Regions from separate parts of the Pontixanthobacter gangjinensis genome, predicted to be linked through region 2. Evidence: predicted binding sites of a transcription regulator. Region 2 holds the regulator's gene; the other holds the start of a gene.

What was found. Region 2 encodes LexA, which represses DNA repair genes until DNA is damaged. Its sites were predicted from a motif close to GTTCCNCNCTTGTTCT; they were not measured.
Region 1: a site for LexA is predicted at 2,480-2,495, ahead of GRI36_RS06290 (DNA recombination protein RmuC). Genes of this name have one in related genera too.

Annotation. Positions count from the first base shown of each region.
Region 1 is NZ_WTYS01000001.1:1,326,476-1,330,643, reverse strand. Features, by position in the region: gene GRI36_RS06300 (HPr family phosphocarrier protein) at 1-272, shown strand, start outside; gene GRI36_RS06295 (TrmH family RNA methyltransferase) at 272-1,093, shown strand; gene GRI36_RS06290 (DNA recombination protein RmuC) at 1,066-2,475, opposite strand; gene GRI36_RS14090 (four-helix bundle copper-binding protein) at 2,584-2,985, shown strand; gene def (peptide deformylase) at 3,052-3,621, opposite strand; gene recR (recombination mediator RecR) at 3,661-4,168, opposite strand, start outside.
Region 2 is NZ_WTYS01000001.1:1,799,498-1,803,665, reverse strand. Features, by position in the region: gene moaC (cyclic pyranopterin monophosphate synthase MoaC) at 1-412, shown strand, start outside; gene GRI36_RS08470 (molybdopterin molybdotransferase MoeA) at 409-1,599, shown strand; gene lexA (transcriptional repressor LexA) at 1,682-2,383, shown strand; gene GRI36_RS08460 (ComEC/Rec2 family competence protein) at 2,438-4,168, opposite strand, start outside.

The DNA.
Region 1 (4,168 bases), 470 kb from region 2:
AAGCACGCCGGAGCTACATCATCATAAACCAACGCGGTCTTCATGCCCGCGCAAGCGCGAAATTCGTGAACGCGGTGAGCCAGCTTCCCGAAGGGTGCGATGTAAAAATAGCCAAAGATGGGAATGAAGCGGCGGGCGGCTCGATTCTCGGACTGATGATGCTAGGCGCGGCAAAGGGCGACACCATTGAGTTGATTGTCGCAGGCGACAATCACGGCGCTGTGCTGGAAGAATTGGGGGCAATTATCGCTGACGGATTCGGCGAGGAGTAATGCCTGCTATTGAACGCCGAGAGATTACCGGATTTTCCAATCCAACGGTGAAATATCTCCGCAGCCTGCGCGACAAAAAACACCGAAAGCGGGAGAGGAAATTTCTCGCCGAAGGCCTCCGTCTGCTGACCGATGCACGCGAATGTGGGAAGCTGCCTGAAACGCTAATTATGGCGGACAAACGTGACCCGCATCAGCTGCTGGATGAATTGGAACATGCCGTCGCGCAAAATGGTGGCGAGATAATCGTGACACCTGCCGAGATTCTGACCAAGATTACTGGCAAGGATAATCCGCAAGCAGTTGCCGGCGTTTTTACAGAGTTCGATACTAGTTTGACGTCGCTTGACCGGACTGCCGGATCAATCTGGATGGTAGCGCAAGCGCTGCGAGACCCGGGTAATTTGGGAACGATGCTGCGCACTTGCGACGCGGTGGGTGCTGGTGGCCTAATCCTGATTGATGATTGCGCCGATCCGTTCAGCGTCGAAGCTGTCCGCGCCAGCATGGGAGCCGTTTTTACCCAACAGATCGGGCAAACGAGTTGGGATGATTTCCTGCCGTGGTTGCGAAGCGGTCCAGAAAATCAGCGGGGGCAACTTATCGCCGCAAGCTTGCGCAATGCCGTCGATTATCGCGATGCGCCTTACGCGGCGCCGTGCTTCATCCTTGTCGGCAATGAATCGCGTGGTCTGCCCGAAGCTTACGAAAATGCTTGTGACCTGCGGGTCACGATGCCGATGAAAGGCCGTGCAGACAGTCTGAATGCAGCCGTTGCCGGCGCTGTGCTGGCTTACGAGGTGCTAGCGTCTTTGGATTGATCAGGAAGCGCCGCGGTTTCGTCTGCGACATCAGCGGCGGTGTAGCGAGGTGCGCTTTCAACCAACGGCACTTCTTCAATCTCACGCTTGCCAACCTCGATACCTTTTTCAGACAGGCGCTTGGCGGAAGAGAGGACATTGCGCTCAAAACTGCCAACGAAACTGTTGTAGTTTTTTACCGCTGACTCCAACCCCGACCCCATCCGCTTCAGGTGCTGGGATGCAGTTTCAAGCCGGCTGTACAATTCGGCCCCTGCCTTGCCGATTTCGCGGGCTTCATCGGCCAGTTGGTCCTGCCGCCAGACCTGCGCGATGGTGCGCGCGATCGCGACCAGATTGGTTGGCGATGCAAGCAACACGCCGTTCTGGAAAGCAAAGTCCCACAGATCAGGATCAGCTTCCAGCGCGGCAGCGATAAAATGTTCACCCGGAACAAACATCACCACGTAGTCAGGCGCATCCTCAAATTGGCTTTGGTAGCTCTTTGCACCCAAGGTTTGCACATGATTGCGCATTGATTTTGCGTGAGCGCCGAGCGCCAATTTACGCACATCATCATCATCGGCCTCGAACGCCTCTTGATACGCATTAAGCGATACTTTGGCGTCGATGATCAGCTTTTTCTGGCCCGGCACATTGACGATAGCATCAGGGCGCAGCCGTCCGTCAGCAGTATCGACCGACTGCTCCAGATTGAAATCTGTGTGCTGGGACAGTCCGCATTGTTCGAGAACATTTTGAAGCGCCCTCTCACCCCAACGCCCGCGCGCCTTGGGGGCATTGGTCAATGAGTTGCCGAGCCGCTGCGCCTCTCGCCGGACTTCTTCCTGACCCTTCTGCATATTGTCAATCAGTCCAGTCAGCTGGCCAAACGCATCGACCCGCTTGGCTTCGAGCATCGCCACTTGCTCCTCATAATTCTTGAGCCGCAATCCAACCGGTTCGAGCAAAGCCTTGATCCGTTGTTCACCGACCTCTTCGGACTGCTTGAACCGCTCATTCGCGCGCGTGAGAAATGCTTCCTGAGCTTTTCCAAGGACCTGCGCCCCAGTGTTCTCGAACTCTTTGAGCAACTTCTCGCGGCTTTCTTCAAGCAAGCGCTTTTGCTCGGCGAATCCGGCAGCCTGTGCTTTCAGTCCGGTCAATTCTTCGCGGGACCGGTCAAGCATTTCTGCCAGCCCATCAGCCCGCGCTGCTCGGTCGCTCATCGTCGCCAATTCAGGCGCCATGCGGCTTACTTTCTCGACCGCAGCTTTCGCCTCACCGTTGCGCTCTTCAAACCGCAAACGCCATTCAGCGACAGGGCGAGAGCCAACAAACCAGCCGGCGGCGGCACCAAGAAGGAGCGCGCCAAATATCAGAGCAATTTCAAAAATTTCCATTGCTAGAACATAGCTGGAACAGACGGAAACGGAAAGGGCCGGATGAAATCGGTTGGGAACTTTCCCACTACTCCATGCGCTTATCTCTTAAACAACTGAAAGGAATAGATGATGTCGATCAAAGCCATGATCCAAGATCACCCGCAAGTGGGCGCAGATTACAACGAGCAACTGGGTGAGGCAGTGAAGCATGCAATGTATTGCGCTGCGATCTGTAACAGTTGCGCCGACGCCTGCAGTGCAGAGGATATGGATACCGCAGCGTGCATTCGAGCCTGTTCAGACTGCTCGGACATTTGCACCGCCACCTACCGTGTCGCTTCGAGACGGACCTCCGGGAATGTTGGCATTATCGAGTCGATGCTGCGAACCTGCATTGCCGCTTGCGAGGCATGCATTGAGGAATGCAAAAAGCATGACAACGACCACTGTCGCCGTTGCGCCAAAATGTGCCGCGAGTGCGCTGACGACTGTTTGAAAGCGCTTAATGGCTTAAGTCAGGCAGCGTAGTTAGGATTGCAGACAGGCATTTCAAAAGGGCTTTCGAGTAATTTCGAGAGCCCTTTTTGCAAATCATCAAGCCGCTTTGCGAAACTTCTCCAGCTTCTTCAATGCCATTTGCTTCTTCAGACGGCTCAAATGGTCGATAAACAGGATACCTTCTAGGTGGTCCATTTCATGCTGGATGCAGGTCGCCATCAATCCGTCCAATTGTTCCTCGTGAACCTTGCCGTCCAGATCCTGATAGCGAACGCGGCAAGTGGCCGGGCGATCTACATCGGCGTAGATTTCAGGTACTGACAGGCAGCCCTCTTGATAAGTCACCAGATCTTCTGCCGGATCGAGGATTTCGGGATTTATGAAGATGCGCGGCTCTTTCTTAAGCGGCTGATGCGTATGCTCTTCGCCGCCATGGGCGTTGCACACTTCAGGCTCGGCCTCTTCATCTTCGGGCTGCAAGTCGATCACCAGCACGCGTTTGGGCACACCAACCTGTATCGCCGCGAGGCCTATGCCCGGCGCGTCATACATCGTCTCAAACATATCTTCGACCAGCGTTTTGAGCTCGTCATCGAATGTTTCGACAGGTGTCGAGATGGTTTTCAACCGGGGGTCCGGCACTTCAAGAATTTCACGGATAGCCATAAAGGACTATTTAGGGATGCTTGCGGCTCGCCGCAAGCGTCAACCTACCGGACGCCGCGCTCTTAGCGCTTGTGCCAAGGTTCCTTCGTCCAGATAATCAAGTTCACCGCCGACCGGCAGGCCATGCGCCAATTGGGTGATGCGCACCGGAAATTGCTCCAGACGTTCAGCCAGATAATGCGCGGTGGTTTGTCCTTCCAGAGTAGCGTTCATCGCCAACACCACTTCCTCGATCCCGATGCCGTCTTCTTTGGCCGCAATTCGTTCGAGCAGCGAACCGATGTTCAAATCCTCGGGCCTGACGCCCTCCATTGCCGACAGCTTCCCGCCCAGTACATGGTAGCGGCCTGTATAGAGTTTCGCCCGGTCAAGCGCCCACAGATCCGAAACATCCTCCACCACACAGAGGGAGCGTTGATCGCGCCTGTGATCGGCGCAAATTCCGCAGGGGTTCTGCGTGTCGACGTTGCTGCACACTTCACATTCGACCAGCCGGTCGCGGACAGCCTCCAGCGCCTCCAGCAAGGGGCCAAGCGAAGTCTCCCGC
Region 2 (4,168 bases):
ACCGCAAACCAACCGCTCGGCAACAGCGACCGGATTCATCCGGATGAACCCTGAGACACTTGGCGCAATTCGAGCGGGTGATGCCCCAAAGGGTGACGTGCTGGGAACAGCCCGAATTGCTGGGATAATGGCAGCCAAAAAGACCGGCGAACTGATCCCGCTATGTCACCCGCTCGGGCTCGATTCAGTCCAGATCGATATTGTGTTAGAGGATGATGGCGTTCGTGTAACCTCCACAGCATCGCTGGTGGGCAAAACTGGCATAGAAATGGAAGCTTTAACAGCCACTTCGGTTGCGCTCTTGACAATCTATGACATGGCCAAGGCGCTGGAGAAAGGCATGGTTATAGAGAGCGTTAGACTCGTCAAGAAAACCGGGGGCAAATCCGGCGATTGGCTCGCGAATTTGTGAGCGAATTACTGCCTCTCGAAACCGCTCAACAGCGGCTCTTCGATATGGCGCTGCCAATGGCCGCTGAACCGATCGAGACCCGCCTCGCAAGCGGGCGCTACCTTGCAGAAAATATCAATGCAGCACGCACTCAACCTGCACATGACCTTTCGTCATTGGATGGTTATGCAATTTCAGGCGACGGACCATGGAGAGTAATCGGCGAGAGCCGTGCCGGATCGCCTTTCGATGGCTCAATCGAGGCTAATCAGGCAGTTCGAATTTCAACCGGCGCATGGATCCCGCATGGATCCGACAGGGTGCTGATTCAAGAAAATGCCGCTCTAAGCGATGGCGAACTCACAATCACCTGCGACCCTCCCGAAGCTGGCCAGTATATACGGAGGGCTGGCTTCGACTTCAGCTATGGCGACCAAGTTTTGCAAAAGGGCACTTTAATGGGCGCGCCCCAAATCGCGTTAGCACTGTCCGCCGGTCACAACACAATCCAAATATCACGCCGCCCCCGCGTCGCATTGATTGAATGTGGTGATGAATTGGCAAAGTCTGCTAACGAATGCGCTACAAATCAAATCCCGGCGAGCAACAATGCGATGATCGCCGCACTCGCCGAACCACTAGTTTCGGAAATCAACCTCATTGGGCCAGTGGCCGACACAATGGAGGAAATGATCGCAGCGTTAGATGCCGCGGGCTCGGCGGAAATCATCGTGACCAGTGGTGGCGCATCGGTGGGTGACCATGATTTGGTACGGCCTGCGTTGGAGGAATGGGGCGCGGAAATCGACTTTTGGAAAATTGCTATCAAACCGGGCAAGCCTCTGCTCGTCGCACGCAAAAACAAACAGATGATAATCGGTTTGCCGGGCAACCCTGTGTCGAGCTACGTTACCGCATTCCTATTTCTTCTACCTTTATTGCGCCAATTTGCGGGCGCTACTACGGCGAAACCATCCGGCCATTCTGCACGCATTACAGCGGATATCGCGCCGGGCGGGACGAGGCGGGAATTTCTTCGTGCAATCTGGGATGGCAACAGCATTTGCCCCATCGATGAGCAGGACAGCAGCGCGCTCCTCGCCCTCTCCCGTGCCAACGCTCTGATCGAACGCCCTGAACATTGCCGTAGGACGAAAGCGGGAACGGATGTTCCGTTTTACTTGCTCCAAAATGGCGGAATCGCTTGACCTTACGGATTTAGTTGCCTACTTGTTCCTCATTCGTTCGCAAGCATGCGGATGGAATCGAAGGCGACTAAGGAGCCCCGCCATGCTGACAGCAAAGCAGCACGAACTCATTCGTTTTATCCAGCAAAAATTGGAAGAAACCGGCATTTCTCCCTCCTTCGAGGAAATGAAGGCCGCGCTAGATTTGAAGAGCAAGTCCGGCGTTCACCGCCTTATATCAGCGCTGGAAGAACGCGGCTTTATCCGGCGCTTACCCAATCGTGCCAGGGCGCTTGAGGTACTGAAGAACCCTGAAGACGTCTTGCCCGGTGCAACTGGCAAATCGGCTGCAAATGATAGCGGTGGTAATGTGGTTGATTTGGCAGTGGCTTCACCTCGCCAACAACCACGTGCGGCGAATGATGTGATTGATATTCCTTTGCATGGCCGCATCGCTGCTGGCGCTCCTATCGAGGCGTTCGAAGATCATAGTACCCTGCCTGTGCCCGCCGCTTTGCTAGGCCCAGGTGATCATTACGCGTTGGAAGTTTCGGGCGATTCGATGATCGACGCTGGCATTTTTGATGGTGATTTCGCACTTGTGAAACGGACCAATACCGCTCGAGATGGAGAGATCGTAGTCGCGCTGGTCAATAACGAAGAAGCAACGCTCAAATATCTGCATCGCGATCAGGGAATGGTTAGGCTGGAACCAGCCAACACCGCTCATTCGCCGCAGCTTTATCAATCTGGTCAGGTGGAAGTTCAGGGTAAGCTCGCAGGGTTGCTTCGCCGGTATCACTGATCGGTTTGTTGTTAACCTTCGGACAGAGATCGACAACTGATTGTGCGAGGGAAGCTAGTCCGCCTCTCCTCGCCACCAACCATGCCGGCCCATCGAATCGGAAACCTTGTCAATCCGCTCATTGGCCAGGTTGATCGACAGGCCTCCACTTGCCTTCAGATAGTTTTTGTCTGCCTTCAGCCACTTCGGTTTGCAGGACCAGGGCAAATAGCGGTCGGCGACGACAATGTCAGCGCGATCACAGGCAGCTGCCAAGGCTCTTTCGTCAACTCGATTGTTGCTGCGCGCCATCATGATGTGCCAGTTCCTGCCCCCACGATCTAACGTCACGACGCAAAAATCCCGATTGCAGTCTGCACCCTCCCAATTGGAAAGCGGTACCGGATTTCCGCCCATGCCGGCAATCTCAAGCAGATTGTCGCGGGCATAGCTGCTCCGGCTCTCGCGCAAGACAATCAACTCGTCGCCCTCCCCGGCTATCCCGACATGACGTCCATCGCTGGAAATCAGCAAATCAGGCGCTGGTTTTAACAGGAACAGAACGGCGGTGAAAATCGAAAGTCCAAACCCGAATAATCGAACCCGCCCCTTCCACAGTCCGAGCCACAATCCCCCTGCGACAAACAAGGCGAACAACCCACTGCCCATATCGGGCATCAACTTCACCGCGCCGGGCTGTTCTGCGGTGAAATGGGCGATTCCAATTAAAAGGTCGAGAGATTTTCCTGTCAGCCACCAAGCTGGCGAACCCAAGCCGAATAGGTCGAGGAAGAGCGACACGGCTATGAGCGGCATCGAGGCGAAAGTCGTTAAAGGTATGCCAATCACATTTGCAAAAGCACCATAAACGCCAGCTCGGTGAAAATGGAAAAGGACAATCGGCATCAGGGCAATTTCGATGACAAAGCCAGTAACCAGCAACATGGTAATGCGCCGCGCGCTTCGGGTGAGCCAGCTCTCCTCACGAGGTGCCAAAAACGCTTGGACTAGCGCTGTATTATGTAACGCAACAATCGATAAGACCGCCGCAAAGCTCAATTGAAAACTCGGACCAACTAAAGATTCCGGCCACAATAAAAGCACGAACATTGCCGCGACAGCGATCATCCTCAAAGACAAAGCATCTCGGCCGAGTCCTAGGGCAATCAAGACCAATATTGCGCCTACGCAACTGCGCACCGTCGGCACCTCTGCCCCGGTAAGCAGAGTATAGCCAACCCCCGTCAGCGCAGCAATCGCAGCTGCGGCAAGAGGCAGCCGGACCCGCAGCACCAGCCACGGCCACAGCGCCAAAATTTTGAGAGAGAGCAGATAGGCTGCCCCGATCACCGCACTGACGTGCAACCCGCTGATGGAAAGTAGATGCGTCAGTCCCGCATCGCGCATCGCTTCCTCGTCAGCGTTGGAAATCCCGCCCCTGTCCCCGCTTGCCAAGGCGGATGCTATCGCTCCTGCTGAGCCGCCCAGATGGCTGCGGACATGGGCCGACAGGCGCCTTTGTGTTTCTGCCAACTCGTCCGACTGAGCCGCTGGCTCGGTGATTTCAATATCCCCCAAGACCGATCCGGTTGCGGCATATCCTTTGAACCAAGCAGCTCGTGAAAAGTCATACGCCCCAGGCAGCATTGGCGGTGCAGGTGGCATCAAACGAGCGCGCAATCGGATCGATGCACCCTCGGTCAGGGCAGCGTTATCCTTCACTATTGGTAAGTTCACACGGACTTTGCGAGCTGCGCCGTCTTCGGCATCGCGCATCGCCAAGACAAGCCGCACACGGTCAAGCGC